Regions from separate parts of the Pelosinus sp. sgz500959 genome, predicted to be linked through region 1. Evidence: riboswitches for the same ligand, from Rfam matches in the RefSeq annotation. Region 1 holds a riboswitch; the other holds the start of a gene.
The links. A riboswitch is a leader RNA that binds a small molecule or an ion and turns the genes downstream of it on or off. The one in region 1 is predicted to bind cyclic di-AMP.

Region 1 (8,309 bases):
AAGATATAGCAACAGTAACATTTAGTTCGACTGCCGACCTGAATTCGGCATTTCCTGCAATTGCCGCTCGAAACTTAGGTTGGATTGAGGTGCCACTCTTTGGTACCCAGGAAATTGACTGTCCTACGGCATTGCCGCGTTGTATTCGTGTACTTATATTATTAAATACAGATTTACCGCAAAGTGCCATTAAGCATATTTATTTAAGGGAAGCAGTTGTGCTGCGTCCTGATGTAAAAAAATAGTTTTACTGTCTATGAGGAGAAAATCATGCAATTAGTATCAATCGTCGTACCTGTTTTTAATGAAGAAGATAATATTGAAGTATTTTATCAAGAAGTTTGTAAACATATGGATCCCCTAGATTATCACTTTGAACTGCTGTTTGTTGATGATGGTTCAAGTGATGCTACCCCTTTGCTCTTAGAACGTCTAGCCCAGCAAGACGGACGAGTGCGCGGACTTATTATGGCGCGTAATTATGGACATCAATTAGCACTAACGTGTGGCCTTGATCATGCCAATGGTGATGCTGTCATTACCATGGATGGGGATATGCAACATCCACCTGAAATGTTACCTTTACTACTTAAAAAATGGAAAGAAGGTTTCGAAGTTGTACAAACGATCAGAGTGAGTACAGCGGGAGTTTCTTGGTTTAAAAACTTTACTTCTGGGATATTCTATAAATTAATCAACTGGATGTCTAAAGTACGTATTCAAGAAGGAGGTTCTGATTTTCGCTTATTGGATAAAGCTGTTGTCGAAAGTTTTCGACGTTTTAAGGAACGAGCACGGTTTATACGCGGTATGATTGGTGCAATTGGTTATCGCCAAGTATTAGTGGAATTCACAGCTCCTAAACGTTATGCAGGAACTTCGAAATTCTCCCTAAAAAAAATGATCCATTTTGCACTTGATGGTATTACAGCATATTCCCAATTGCCCTTACGTTTTGCTTTTTATATTGGCTTATTATTTGCGTTTATTAGCTTTATTCTGACCATGCATGTTGTTTATATTAAAATGTTTACGCCAGAAGCAGTGCCAGGTTGGGCGACTATTTCAGCGAGTATTTTACTGTTAGGCGGAGTACAGTTACTTGGGCTGGGGATTATTGGTGAATATGTCGGTCGGATTTTTGAAGAGGTAAAACAACGTCCTTTATATCTATTACGGGTCGAATTCAAAAAAGATCAAAAAGATTAAAAAGTAGTATTTGAAAAAAAAAGAAATATTTAAGCAGGAATTTTTAGAAGTAAAGCGAAAGAAAGATAAGTAAGCGCATTTTTTATAAAACCTAATCCACGCGCAGGACCGGGGGAACCAAAGTTTTGGGGTGAAACTTTTAGAGAATTTAATAAGTTGCCTAAAAGTAGGGTATCTCAACCCTAACCCGTCAGCTAACCTCGGAGGTTATTGAGAGGGGTTATCGTGTGAGGAAGTTTTTTCGAGTTGTAGTATTCTCCTTATTTCTCGCCAGTGCAGGTACATTAACCTGCGCAGAAGCCGCTTTTCATCAAGGTGATCAGGGACAAGATATCGCAAGTATTCAAGCGCAGCTTAATGCACTTGGGTATAATGTTGGTAGTGTTGATGGTGATTTTGGCGAAGCGACAGCAATTGCAGTTGGAAAATTCCAAAGAGATCGAGGTCTTGAAAACGATGGTGTGATTGGTACTGATACTTATCGGGCGATTATGGGTAGAGAAATACCTGTAAGTCGTGATGGCTCAAGTAGCTTAGTACGAAGAGTTGTACAATCTTCATTACGTTATCAAGGTGTACCCTATGTGTTTGGTGGCGGATCACCAAGTGGGTTTGATTGTTCTGGTTTTACCCGTTATGTATTTGCCCAGGCTGGAATTTATTTACCAAGAAGTGCTGATGAACAGTATGAAGTTGGACAATATGTGTCTTATAGTCGCTTGCAGCCTGGAGATCTAGTGTATTTCACTACATATGAGGCCGGAGCTTCCCATGTTGGTATTTACCTAGGAAATGGTCAATTTATTAGTGCTACTTCCAGTCGTGGTATCGCAATTGCGCGTATGGATAGTGGATACTGGGGAGACCGTTATTTAGGGGCACGTCGGGTTCTATAATGTTGTTTTAACGGAGGCAAGCTACGCCTCCCTACTTTTTTTCAGAATCAGAAACTATCATATTTTTTGATTTCACGCAAGAAAAACTAAGTTTTTCTTAAATTACTGTAAACAGCTAGGCTTCACCAGTTCGATGATCAGGTGATAAGCCTAGTTTTTATGATATTATTTTGGATATACTATAGTAGTACGTGGGTAAGATCGCGCAAAAAATTAGAACGATGCGGAAAATTATGATTGGATTCCATAAATGAATAGAGGAATACTAGAGTAATGAGTATTGATTATAAATTAGGCACCAACAGAGTTGCCTCTATTAAGCTCGGAGGCTTATATGTTTAAATTATATTGGCAAAAATTTATCCTGCCATATTGGCCGTTAGTTCTTGTTGCATTGGTATGTTTTATTATTTCCAGTGTAGCTGGGCTGTCGGCTCCTTTAATTATAAAGTTTTTGATCGATAATGCTCTCGTGCATGGTGATACGGAGCATTTACATCTGATTATTATTAGTATTATTGGCTTATATTTGTTGCGCGGAATATTTTCATACATTCATGGGAAGACAATTGCAAAAGCTGGTAATAAGATGGTGGCTCAAATGCGCGAAAATATGTTTGAGCGATTGCAAAAGTTAGATTATGGGTATTTTATCAATACTTCGACTGGTGAAATTATTTCTCTTTTCACCAATGATTTGGCGCTCATTCAGCAGGCTGTATCCTTGGCAGTTCCTGATTTGTTGGTAGAATCACTCAATTTGTTGGCAATTATTTCGATTATGATTTATTTTGATTGGCAATTGTCTTTAGTTACCTTCGCCACATTGCCCTTTATTATACTCGCAATTAGCTTTTTTAATAAAAAAATTGCTAATTTGGGAATGGTTGTAGAGCATACGTTAGCGACGGTCACATCGATTTTACATCAATCCTTATTATCAATGATGGTCGTACAAAGTTATGTAAGGGAAGATTATGAATGCGCAAAATTTAATTGCAGTATGCGGCGTGCTGCAAGTGATTTTATTAAAGTTCAACGTTTTAAGGCTTTATTAATTGCTTTAGTCGAATTTTTAGCATCCATTGGTTTAACTGCAATTATTTGGTATGGCGGGCGACAAGTTATTCACGATAATCTAACGATTGGTGGCATGTTTGCTTTTTTAATTTACATTATTAATATACCAACACCCATACGAAGAATTAGCGAAGCCATTTCAAGTATGAAACTAGGAATTGTTGCTTGGCAGAGGATCAATAATCTAAGGCAACAAGTCAATACTGTGATTGATGGAACCGATGAAATGAGTCGTGTAAAAGGTAAAGTTGAATTTAGAAATGTAAATTTTGAATATCTTCCAGAGTTAGGAACTTTGCGAGAAATTAATATTGTGGCCGAACCTGGTGATATTGTAGCCATTGTTGGTCCGAGTGGTGCTGGGAAATCGTCATTTGCAAATTTACTGCTACGCTTTTATGATCCTATTTCCGGCCATATTTATATGGATGAAACTGATATTCGAACTTTAAAAATGAGTGCTTTGCGCAAACAAATTGGTTTCATTCAGCAACAACCCATTTTGTTTAACTTAAGTATTTTAGAAAATATTCGATATGGACGCCCTACAGCTAGTTTGGCTGAAGTGCAAGAAGCTGCTCGGTTGGCCAATGCTCATGACTTTATTATGAAGATCGCTGGCGGCTATGATTACGTAGTGAGTGAATTAGGAAGTAATTTATCTGGGGGACAACGGCAACGTATTGCAATTGCCCGGGCAATTATTATGAATCCACCAATCTTGTTATTGGATGAACCGACAGCCGCCCTTGATGCGGAAGCTGAACAGCAAGTGATGGAGTCAATACGTAAAGTAAGTAGGCAGCGCACTACATTTTTGATTACTCATCGATTATCGACTTTAATGGAACAAGATCAAGTGATCTATCTTGTTAATGGACGCATTATAGAAAGAGGAACACATGGTGACCTTATCAAACAAGGTGGGCAATATGCCAAAGCAGTATTTAGTGAACAAATGGAAGTATAAGCTTCGGGTGGTATTGAGTACCACCCGAAAGATGGATGGTCTTATTTTTTTACTTTAGTAATAAGAATATTATTAAAGCGTGGGATGAGTTATTATGTAGTAAAGGGAAGTATGAAATATGATCTATGAGGTAATGACTAAACTAAAAGAAGAGGGATACCGCATTACGCCGCAGCGCCGCATTATTGTTGAAAAAATTGTGCAGACTGCAGAATTATTGACGGTAGCTGAAATTTGGAAATTAGTACGCGATGAGTATAATGATATTGGGCTCGATACCATTTATCGAAACATTAATATCTTAACAGAAATTGGTGTGCTCACACCGATCATGGGCACAGGTAATGATAGCACTCGCTATGAAGTGACTTACACAAATCATCATCACCATGTTGTTTGTATCAAGTGTGGAAAAGCTGTTTGTATTGATTATTGCCCAATTAATCAAGAATTTATTGCTATGTTGCGGATGCAGGGTTATGAATTGATTCGCCATAATGTAGAATTACTAGGTTTATGTACTGAGTGTAAAACTCTGTGAGGAGAGACGAAAATGTTTGATGTGACTCTATCTGATATTAATTTTGCTTATGATCACAATGTGGTTTTAAAAGATATCTCAATGACCATTACTAAAGGTGATTTTGTAGCTGTGGTTGGGCCGAATGGCGCAGGAAAAAGTACGATGTTAAAGGTTATGGCTGGGCTTATCAAACCATCATGTGGTCATGTACGTATTGGAGATAAAGATATTTCCATGGCACGTGTACAAGGATTGATTGGTTATGTTCCTCAAAATTATGGAAAAAATGTACTAGGTTTTCCTGCGACAGTAACTGAAGTTGTGTCTTTAGGTTTAACCTTAGGTGCTTCGGCTGGACCGAGGCAAAATCACCAAGCTGCAAAGCATATCATTAATCACATGCTTGAGTTGGTTGGTGCTGATGCGTTGCGTGATCGTCGTATTGGCGAACTCTCAGGTGGGCAACAGCAAAGAGTAATGGTTGCCATGGCTCTTGCTTCAAATCCTGAACTCTTGTTATTGGATGAACCAACAAGTGGTATTGATTATGAAGCCAGTGCGCGAATCTATGATTTGCTTGGCACGTTAAATAAAAATTTAGGAATTACGGTTGTGATGGTATCCCATGATATTGATAAAGCGATCAGTTCTGCTAATAAGGTCGCTTGTATTAATAAAGGATTATGCTTTTATGGTAGTACCAAGGAATTTGATGCAACTCATGCCCAAGCAAGGCATTTGTGGTACTATACAGGGTGATGAGGTGATAATATGGAAATTTTTCAATATGATTTTATGCAAAGGGCATTTTTGGCAGGGATTATAACAGCGATTGTATGTCCTGTTATTGGTAGTTTTGTAGTCGTGCGTCGTCAGTCTCTCATTGGTGATGGTCTAGGACATATTGCTTTTGCTGGAGTAACAGGTGGCTATATGCTAGGGATATATCCTGTGTTTGGTGCGTTTATTTTGACGATGATCGGTGCGATTGGTATTGAACTTGTTCGGCGAAGACATGCGGAATTTGCAGATATGGGATTAGCCATATTCTTTTATTCAGGTATTTCTATGGCAATTATTTTCAGTACTATTACGCGAATGCCGAGTGCAGGGCTGTTAAGCTTCTTATTTGGCAGTATTATTACAGTTTCAGTAACGGATATTTCCGTTATCGCTGGTTGTGGTGCCGTTGTATTAACTATTGTTTATCTATTATTTGATAAACTTATGCTCATTGCTCTTGATGAAGACATTGCAAATGTAGCAGGCATTAATACATCGATGATTAATATGGTGTTTAGTATGCTAACGGCTGCTGTTGTGGTGGTTGGAATGACAGTGGTGGGGGTTTTATTAGTCAGTGCTCTTATGATTGTACCTGTCGCAACAGCTCATTTATTACGACTTGGTTTTAAGGCTACTATGGGATGGGCGATTGCTTTTTCCGTATTAGCGGTCACGATTGGTTTGACTTCATCTTTTTATCTAGATATTGCTCCCGGTGGAACGATTGTAATGACTGCAGTTCTCCTATATGTCACAATTGTCCTTGGCAGAGAAGGTCTGGGCATAGTAATGAGAGGCAAGCAATCATCTTCTCTTGTCAGGGATCAGAAAAATAATTAAATTAGCATATTGACGTATAATGGGTAATATTGCTAATGATGAGAGAATATTAAATAGTGTATGTATGATAGCCACCTGTCCAGCGAAATCTGCTGTGATATAGGTGGCTGTTGTTGTAAGTAGACTCGTCAGAGGTAAAAAAAATGCAACACCGATGATATTTAATAAAACATGGGAGAGGGCAATACGTTTAGCGGCTAAGGTGCCTGCTGCACCTACGATGATAGAGGACAAACATGATCCAATATTATTGCCATACACAATATAACTAGCAGTGGTTAAGTCGATCATGCCATCGCTCGCTAGCGCCATAAGTACACCGGTTGCTGCACTGCTTGACTGAAAGAGTAAGGTAATGATGATGCCAGCCATGATCCCATACAATGGGTTTTCTTTTCCGGCGATTAGATAATCATTGAGATTACTCATTTCCGATAAATTACTGAGTGCATCGGATAAAATCGTAATTCCTAAAAAGATACTAAGTAATCCTGCTATGGCCATGGCAATCCAACGGATTTTTTTGAGTGTTAAACTGATTCCAAGTGTGATCGCTAATAAGGGAAGAAATAACTCGCTCGGCATGGTGATCGTCATTAATTGAACCGTAGAACAGGTGCCGATATTCGCACCCAAAATAATACCAAGTGCTTCATAAAAAGATAAATAATTAGCACTGACCAAACCGATGGTGAGCAGTGATACCGCAGTGCTGCTTTGCATCATGGCGGCAGCTAATGTACCTAATAAGACGCCACGCCATGGCTTTTTTGTTAATTGGGTCAGTGCTTTTTTTAGTTTAGTTAATAATAATTTTTGCAGACCAAAACGCATGAGAGCAATTCCACCCAATAATAACAGGATGCCTGTTGCACTAAGAATAATCATTTCATACATTCTATTACCTCCATCTTTGATTAGGCAGTATAATGTATGATGAAAAAATTCATTATAGTTATATTTATTTTGCAAAAAAAACTCTTTGTCTGCTCTAGACAAAGAGTTTTTTGTTGGAAGCAAGGTCATCATATTTTTGCTTAGAATCGTTGAAATAACTTTTGAATGTGAAACATATACATCAGTGAGTAAAGTCTGTTTTGCAAAGAGGAGATGAATAGATGGGAGCAGAGATATCTAAAAAACTAATGATTAATGTTCATGATAGTTGTGCACAAAGCAAAATGTATCATCACATTATCAATTTGCTTGAACAGCAACAAGAGTTATACAATCGAAAAATTATTTTGTTATGTATTGGCTCGGATCGCTATATTGGTGATGCACTTGGTCCTCTTGTTGGTTCATACTTAGAAGAACATACAAACTGTCTTATTCATGGTAGTCTTGATCATCCTGTTCATGCTGGTAATTTAATTGAAGTTATTGAGGGGATTTATCAGCAGAAAGAACGACCGATTGTGATTGCGATTGATGCATGTTTGGGTAATCATAATGAAATTGGAAATATCGAAATATGGGAAGGAGGTTTAGAAGCTGGTATTGCTGTTGGTACTCGGCTGCCATGTGTAGGTGATATTTCCATCATTGGTGTTGTGAATGGAAGTGGACGCATTGGATATTTGGACTTACAAAGTACGCCTTTGTCAATTGTTATGAAACTAAGTCGTTTGATTGGTGGAGCGCTGCGAGATGCGATGAATGTCATACATATTCATCATGTGGTCTAGAGTTAGAGTTTTTATGATTCAGGAAATAATTTATCCCATAGCATATAGATGCATATCAGTGCTGATGCAAATAGTATTCCTAAATCGCCAATTGATTTTTCCATAAATATCACCATCCTTATGTGATTATATGATATGTTTTGGTGAGGTGCAAGATTAAGTGTTTAGTCTTGACGCAAAATGTACAAACTATATCGATGAATTAAAGAAATATCCATATCTCATTTGAGAAGTTTACATCTAAAATAGAATATCTAAAGAAATTTTTACATTTTTAAAAGATATACAAAAATTAACAGGCACAACAAAGGCGATTA
Region 2 (8,486 bases), on a different contig from region 1:
TGGAGGAACGTCATGATGCATTAGTAAGTGCTTCTATGATTGTTCTTGCGATTAATGAGATTGCTTTAGATCATTCCAGTCAGGGGACTGTTGCTACGGTCGGTGATCTTAAAGTCCATCCTGGTTCTATCAATGTGATACCTGGCATGGTAGAAATGCTAGTTGATCTTCGTGGAATTAAGCAAGAAAGTATTATTGAATGCCTCCAGGAAATTAAGGATGCAATCAGTACAATTACTGAAGAACAAGATACGATTGTTGCAATGGAAATGATGTCAGCAGAAAAACCTGTGGACATGAGTCCAGAGATTAGTAAGCTGATCGAACAAAGTTGTGTTGACGTGGGCACCACGTATCAATTGATACACAGTCGTGCAGGACATGATGCTGTCAATATGTCAAAAATAACACCGACAGGTATGATTTTTATTCCTTCGAAAAATGGAATCAGTCATAATCCAGATGAATATACGGAATATGATGACATTATGGTAGGAATTGACGTGCTTGCAGAAACCTTATATAAATTGGCAAAATAAGAATCACAATTTAAATGAATTGTCTCCCCAAGACTTGGTATTTGCCAAGTCTTTTCTTATTGGCTAATATTACCCTTATTAATTATGTAAACAATGTGATACAATATCAGAGACAACTCATAGTGAACAGGATAGTTCTGAAAGGGGATAAATAATGAAAAAAATAATTGCCTGTACATTAGCAGCTGTGGTATTCAATATTTTTTCTCCAGTAGTGCCACTTGCCCATGCTGGAATAGTCGAAAATCAATTGACACAAATCATCGCCAAAGATGATAATATAGCGCGTATACAGCAACTAATGATGGTGAAAAAACAGTTGGAGCAAGGAAATCAAAAAGGCGTATTAGAAGCACTGGCGAAAGCAGCAATTGATCAATCTGGTCAAGGTGGAGACATTCATAAAATGGCTGAAAATGCAATACTTGAACAAGTTGGGAAAAGTATTACTGAGAAAATCGCTCCTTATGAAAAGGAAGTGGCCATGATTAGCGCATTACTGAATAACCAAACCTTAGCACCTCAAACGACTCGTGAGAGCAACTCGTTAACAGGAGCACCGCAAAATTATAAACGTATACTCAATATGACTGCGACTGCTTATGGTCCAGGTATGCTTGATAATGGTAAGTGGAATAACCTTACCTATATGGGTGGTACTGTGAAACATGGTGTTGTTGCCGTCGATCCGCGAGTGATTCCTATGGGCACAAAGCTATGGGTAGAAGGATATGGAGAGGCAATTGCTGAGGATCAAGGTAGTGCAATTAAAGGAAATCGTATTGATTTAGCCTTTAATGATCGTAATGAAGCTCTTGATTATGGAATTCAAAATGTGAAAATTTATATATTAAATTAAGAACCGGTTTATACCGGTTCTTTTTTTGTATACTATTTTTTCCCCTTCATACATATAGTTTGAAAAAGAATTAGACACAGGAGGGGACAGGGTGACAATTGTAAAGATTAGACGAAGTCAAATTTTTTATAGCGTAGCCATTTTTCTAATTATGAGTGTCATTTGTGGTATAGTCGGTTTTGAATATCTGGATGAACAAGAATTAGCTGCCATTGAAAATCAACCCACGACTCCTCCTAGTGGGACAATGAGTATTGTGATTAAAGTGTCTCAACGTGTACTAGAGTTACATAGTGATGGGCAACTATACAAAAAATATCGCATTGCCGTTGGAAAAAGTGACACTCCAACACCTGTTGGGGAATGGAATATTGTGTGGAAAGATTATAACTGGGGGACTGGGTTTGGTACACGGTGGATGGGTTTAAATATACCCTGGGGCATTTATGGTATTCATGGTACCAATAAACCTTGGTCTATTGGACAATTTGCTAGCCATGGGTGTATTCGGATGCGTAATAAAGATGTAGAAGAATTATTTGAATGGATACCAGTGGGGACAAATGTGCGTATCGAAGGACGTAAAATGAAGGTAGAACGTATATTAAAACACCAAATGTCTGGATCAGATGTGGCTTTACTTCAAATGAAACTAAAAGAATTAGGTTATTTAAATAGCAGAGCTGATGGAGTTTTTGGCACGATAACCAAGCAAGCAGTGGAAAGCTACCAAGTGGAACATAACATGGAAGTGACTGGTATTGTCAATCGACAATTGGCAGAAATACTTGGTATTTGAATAACTATTTTTTATGGATCATATTTTTGATAATAAACCTAATTAGTAAAAAAATAGTACTCATTCTAGTTGTAGATTTAGCAGTTAAGCACTAGACCAGGTTATTTTACATAGTATATATCATAATAAGGTGAAGGAGGATTATCATGAACCGTTGCCCTTATTGTGGTAAAAATATGTATCGCCCTGATTCCCGTCGAATCTTTTTTGGTTTTGGCGGAGGTCCTTTCTTTTGGGGATTCCCAGGCTGGGGATGGGGTTGGGGACACCATCATCATCATTGGTGGTAAACGTAAATCGTTTGATTAGTGGTCATCTTCAAGTGGCTCTATGACATGATCATGTTATCAAGAACATAACCGTTCGAGTAGGGATGGTTATGTTTTTACTTTATAAAAAAACAGAATATTTAAACATTTCATTGTATTTATTTGACTAAAAATGCAAAGTTAGTGTAGAATATACAGAAGAGCCGAATCCTTATAGGTACGGGGGACCCACTAAAAAAATAGGGGTGAATCCACTGATAGTGGTAGGGTTGTTTCTCTAGTCTTCTCTTAAAACCCGAACCCGACAGCTAACCTCGGAGGCTTAAGCACTATGGAGTCTTGTTGTTTGCAAGGCAACTCATTCTATAAGTGCTAAAAAGAGAGGTGAAACAATTGAAAAAAGTGTACTTACTGGTAGCATTAACAATTTGTATGCTACTGACTAGTGTTACCGTTTTTGCCACACCTGTTGATGAGGGTATAAAATTTGGTATGCGCGGTGACAATGTGCAAATGCTACAAAAGTTACTTTCAGAAAATGGTTTCTACGTTGGCGAAGTTGATGGTGTCTTTGGCAAGATTACTTTGAAAGCCGTTAAAGATTTTCAAAGTAGTAATGGCTTGCGCGTAGATGGAGTAGTTGATAAAGAAACTTTATTGTACTTAGGACGTGCAAGTAGTACAGATTTTAATCCGAGTCGATCGAGTCGATCGATGATCATGAATGCATCTGCTTATTCTGCTTATGATCCTGGAAACTCTCATTATACATCTAATGGTAGCTGGCTCCGCAGAGGCTTAGTGGCTGTTGACCCAAACGTCATTCCGCTAGGAACACGTCTGTTTATACCGGGGTATGGTTATGCGGTTGCTGATGATGTTGGTGGTGCAATTAAGGGAAATAAGATCGATATCGCATTTGATACTCATGGTGAAGCGATGCAGTTTGGAAGACAAAAAATAACAGTCTATATTTTAGATTAACAGGCGTAATGCCTGTTTTTTTCTTATTCCGATGTCGTATATAAATAGCAATGGAGTGCCATACTAAATGAATAAGATTAATAGAATCGATTTATATGAATTACTTCTAGTAAAGGGAGTGTTCTATTGGATTTGTCAGGTAATGTATTAGCTCTCCTATTGGCTCTTCTGTCAGGTGTATTGATGGCAGTACAAGGCTCTCTTAATACAGCGTTAAGTAAAGTTGTTGGTTTACTGGAAACGACTTTTGTTGTACATCTTACGGGTACGGCTATTTTATTGATATTGTTATTTATCCTTCGAATGGGTAAGGGTAATTTATACGCATTGTCAGAGGCTCCATGGTACACCTATCTAGGTGGAGTGATTGGTGTGGGCATTATTTACCTAGTTGCTGCCAGTATACCCGAGGTAGGAGTGGCAAATGCGACTACGGCAATCATTATAGGACAAGTCATAACAGCAATTATCATTGACCATTTAGGTGCATTTGGTCTGGACCGGATCAGCTATGGATGGAATCAAATAGTAGGGCTTGTCTTGTTAGTGATTGGAGCTAAGCTACTACTAAAGTGATATAAGTGCAATACGACTACTACATGGACTGAATGAATGTAAAAAATTGTGGCATTAAAACTAAAAAACTATACAAATGCAAAAATACCGTAAGACTTTTAAAGTCTTACGGTATCTATATTTCAATATGGTGGGGTTAGGCGGACTCGAACCGCAGACCTCTTCGATGTCAACGAAGCGCTCTAACCAACTGAGCTATAACCCCTTCGAACAATATTTATTATACTACGGTAAACACATAATGTCAACATGAATAACGAAGTGATATTAATTTAAAAATTCTTCGGTATAGATTATACGTTCACGTTTGGTCATAGTAAATCTCATTTAAAAAAGTAAGTAAGATGGAAGTGAAGTTTATGAAAAAGTTTAAATCAGATAATCCATTCGAGAAAAATAGATTGAGTTAGACTGTTATTTTACATAAATAGAACATAGGGATTTTGCGGGAGTTTGACACTTGGGAAATGAAAAAACGCCCGAGTAGGAATTAAGGTGTTTTTGGTTAGCGAGTTCTCATTTCAGACCTATAATTTTGATTATAATTTAATTAATAAATAAAAAGTGAAAATATCTCAAAAAACTATTGAATTTATTGTAAAATGGGCATAATATAGAACGTATAAAGAAAGGAGCGTTCTATATGCTACTATCATTTAAAGTGAAAAATTACCGATCCTTCCGTGATGAAGCCATTCTTGATATGGAAGCCGCATCGTTGAAAGAATATAATGAGTGTCTAATTAAGTCAGGCAAAAAAAGTTTTTTACCCACCATTGCCATCTATGGGAAAAATGGTGGAGGGAAAAGTAATATTATTAGGGCACTATGGCTCGGGGTGCAGTTTATTAAAAGTGCACAAAGAACGCAGCATGAAAAAGCACTTGTACCCGTACAACCCTTTGAACTTGATGATCATTCAAGGCATGAACCCACTCTGTTTGAATTTAACTATTTGCAAGATGAAATAAAGTATACCTATGGATTTTCGGCGACTAAATCGAAAATCGTAAGTGAATATCTATATCACTATCCTAAAGGGCAAAAAGCCATGGTATTTAGCAGGACCCAACAAGAATTTTCATTCCCCATGGACAATGAGAAAAAGAAAAAAGAAATGATGAAAGAGGCTGTTGCTGCCAATCAACTTTTCTTTGCTGTTTCTTGTACAATGAACTATCAGCCATGTATTGCTGCTATGAAATGGTTTAGACAAAGTGTCGTCTTTTCTAGAGATTATACAGATATTAGCCGATACTTAAGTGAGTATAGTGAAGATCCGGATATGTTACACGCCATTGTACAAACGGCAAAAATAGCTGATTTAGGGATACAGGACATCAAGTTTGAAATAAACAATCTTGATATTACGAAGCTTGCTGATATACCGACAGACATGGATGATGATATGAAAAATCATATTGTTACAGCACTAGCGAAGTTAAAAGATGCTTTAGAAAGTGCTCCCAATGACGCAGAAGGAAAATTGCGAGTAAGTGAGATCAAGGCAACTTCATTCCACGTAGGAAAATCAAAACAAGGTGACAAGACAATATATCCTCTAGCCTTTAGTGAAGAATCTGATGGAACAAGACGATTGATGGCCCTTGCACCAGCGATGGAAAGGACTTTAAAGAATGGTGGATTATTTATTGTCGATGAACTAGAAAGAGAAATCCATCCACTATTGATGGAATATATCATAAATCGATACCAGGACAAGGCCAGTAACCCTAGACAAGCTCAGCTTGTATTTACCACCCATAGTACCGAACTTATGTCTCTTGAATTATTACGCAGAGATCAAATCAATTTTGTTGATAAAGATCGAGTGACTGGGGCTTCGGAACTCTATTCCATGAAAGAATTTTCTCCACGTAAAGACGAAAATATCCATAAGGGATACCTGCTTGGTAAGTATGGTGCAGTTCCTCGTATTGAGGAGGTGTAACGAATGGCTAGAAAGATTAAACCTGTTATCTATGTGTTTTGGGAAGGCGAAAGTGAGCAAGTGTATTCTAAATATCTAAAAAAAGAATTTGAAGATGTAGCAGTCATAAAAACATATACGTCAGCGGGATTATTTGACATTGCAGTGAGTGTTTTTGCCAACAACCCTAAATATAAAAATAATACAGATGCAACAGATGAAATCTGGTTTTTCTTTGATACAGAACTAGATCATGCCAGTCAATGGAAAGCAAATTATAAAGCCATCAATAAACTTAGAAAATTGAGAAAAACTCGCATTGTGGTAAGACTACTTATGACGACAGCCTGTCTTGAATATTGGTTACTTTTACATTATGAACGATGTGCACCGGCTATTGCTTCTCCTGAAGATAAAAAGCGGATATTGGACAAAGTGAAGCAACATATGCCCCTTTATAAAAAAGGTGATGAACGAGCAACAGCGATGATTGCAGAGCAGTATCAAACGGCAACCATAAATGGAAAGTGGACATTGCAGCAGTTAGTGGCAGTGGGTATGCCAACAATTGAGGATAAGGATGAAAGAAATGCATGGCTATTTGAAGGGAAATATACATTTACAACTGTTCATGAGGCCATTGAGTATTTGAAAACGTTATAGAGATAACCTTGATTTAGGATCATCCTGTACATTGTTGTGCAGGATTTTTTTGAGAAAAATTTATCCGATCTGCGAGTGAGGGCGGGAACCGAGGGTTAATTTTACGTTTGTGCTTTGTTTACTTGCAGGTCGAAAGAAATACATTGAATTCAACCACCAGAAAAACTAGAGACCCACCATAAGAGACTTTGGGATCGTAATATTTCAGTGTAGCGGGCGACCGCAGTCGCTTCTTGCCTAAGCCTAAGGCCTAAAGCAGTGAAACGGGGAGCATGATTATCGGCTCTATGAAATGAGGTTTTGGGAATGGAATAGAGTGGGCAATCATGCGGTGGCTTCGTGGAGGAATACTACTGGTCGTAATTGATATACGGATTCTTGACGTCTGCTATTTTACTTTAAATAATTGGCCACTCATTCTTGCGGATTCATTCTCTGCGCAATTATTACAAATCAATTTTATGACAACACACTTATCATCTGCGGGATTCCATTGTACATTTTTTAAAAAGGGATGTAGTACGCATCGACTGCCAAGTATGGATAACCTAGTATCAAGTAAGAGGGTAGAAATATAATCAGATTGGCTTGATAAGGAAAGGGATAATCTGCTAGAGACTTCAGCTAACTGTTCTCCTTGGTATGAATGAAATGCTGAAATAATACCATCAAGCATTGGCTTAATCATAGCTGCAAAATTGAAGGTGTGAGTAGGAGGAATGGAGATTTCTAATTCTATCCCGAAATAGCCTTCGTATATGGTAACACCATAAGTGGATATGGGATTTTCCTTCATTAAATACCAATATAAATGAGGCTTAGTATTTGTTGTTAATGTTGGAAGTAAGATGTGATCCCAAGATGCGAGCATATCGCTCATCGTCCAGTGCAAGGGTTGTTGGTTTTTCGATACGAATTCATAACGTTGATGATGTGCATAGAATTGCGTTTTTTTGACTGGATCAGTAATAGTATTAAAACTTCGTTCTATTAAAAAGCCATTCTGACAGACTGTTTTAAATCTACCAGTTCCTACATTATAAAAAAGGATATTCTCGACATCGCATAATCCTTCAATAGGAGATGTATATGTAGCAGCTAATATGCGATCATCAGTGATATTCAATTGAGTAATGGCAGTCTTTAAGGATTCGCGCATATCGAAAAGCCAGCCTTTAGGTTCAAATGTTAACCGCTTTACAGACCATAGTTCTACAATATTGTCATTGTCTTTAGGAATTTTAATATAGTAATTCATATTTCAATACTCCTGTGTAGTATATCTTCATCAAGCCTTGTGTTCTTGCAGATACATCACGATTCCTTCTGTGAAAAATTATCATGAAAAAATTAATAGGTATTTATTAAGCAGTTCATCAGAATAAGATCGAGAGCTCGTAGTTGATTGCCGGCACAGACCCAGATTGCCTTAGGAATTGTAGGTGAAATTAATCTCTATTATATTGTTTGACAATTGGAATAATATACCATATAATTGGATATATGATGAAAGAAAACATGAATATGCCTCGGGAAAAGGCATTGGCAGTACGGCTATCTGCGCATTAGCGCTTTAGCATAGATGTCCTTTTCCCACCGAACAGGTCACGCCTTTTGGTGTGGCCTGTTTGGTTTACTTTTTTAAGAAGGAGGTGTGAATCATGGCTGTTAATAAAGTGCCTCAAGGTGCGGTGATGAGTATTAAGGTTCAAGCGGGTCTTACGAGCACAGGTGGTCCAGGTTATAAAACCTTACGTTTTTCTAATGTAAAACCGGGTACTACTGATGCTGATTTTTTTGAAGTTGCCAATGCCATAGCTGGGCTGCAGAGCTATCCTTTGGCGTTGATTGAGCGGATTGATACTGC

Region 2: it holds a riboswitch for cyclic di-AMP, as region 1 does, so the genes downstream of both, ACAN52_RS21110 (peptidoglycan-binding protein) here and ACAN52_RS06945 (NlpC/P60 family protein) in region 1, are expected to answer to the same signal.

Annotation. Positions count from the first base shown of each region.
Region 1 is NZ_JBGJZL010000003.1:430,839-439,147, forward strand. Features, by position in the region: gene aroH (chorismate mutase) at 1-245, shown strand, start outside; gene ACAN52_RS06940 (glycosyltransferase family 2 protein) at 271-1,209, shown strand; cyclic di-AMP (ydaO/yuaA leader) riboswitch at 1,288-1,433, shown strand; gene ACAN52_RS06945 (NlpC/P60 family protein) at 1,437-2,105, shown strand; gene ACAN52_RS06950 (ABC transporter ATP-binding protein) at 2,440-4,155, shown strand; gene ACAN52_RS06955 (Fur family transcriptional regulator) at 4,274-4,696, shown strand; gene ACAN52_RS06960 (metal ABC transporter ATP-binding protein) at 4,709-5,437, shown strand; gene ACAN52_RS06965 (metal ABC transporter permease) at 5,450-6,304, shown strand; gene ACAN52_RS06970 (Na/Pi cotransporter family protein) at 6,269-7,201, opposite strand; gene yyaC (spore protease YyaC) at 7,423-7,992, shown strand.
Region 2 is NZ_JBGJZL010000025.1:1,125-9,610, reverse strand. Features, by position in the region: gene ACAN52_RS21130 (Zn-dependent hydrolase) at 1-539, shown strand, start outside; gene ACAN52_RS21125 (3D domain-containing protein) at 694-1,398, shown strand; gene ACAN52_RS21120 (L,D-transpeptidase family protein) at 1,490-2,197, shown strand; gene ACAN52_RS21115 (hypothetical protein) at 2,344-2,487, shown strand; cyclic di-AMP (ydaO/yuaA leader) riboswitch at 2,658-2,805, shown strand; gene ACAN52_RS21110 (peptidoglycan-binding protein) at 2,860-3,450, shown strand; gene ACAN52_RS21105 (DMT family transporter) at 3,577-4,026, shown strand; tRNA gene ACAN52_RS21100 (tRNA-Val) at 4,155-4,231, opposite strand; gene ACAN52_RS21095 (ATP/GTP-binding protein) at 4,670-5,977, shown strand; gene ACAN52_RS21090 (RloB domain-containing protein) at 5,981-6,619, shown strand; gene ACAN52_RS21085 (hypothetical protein) at 7,008-7,877, opposite strand; gene ACAN52_RS21080 (DUF1659 domain-containing protein) at 8,281-8,486, shown strand, end outside.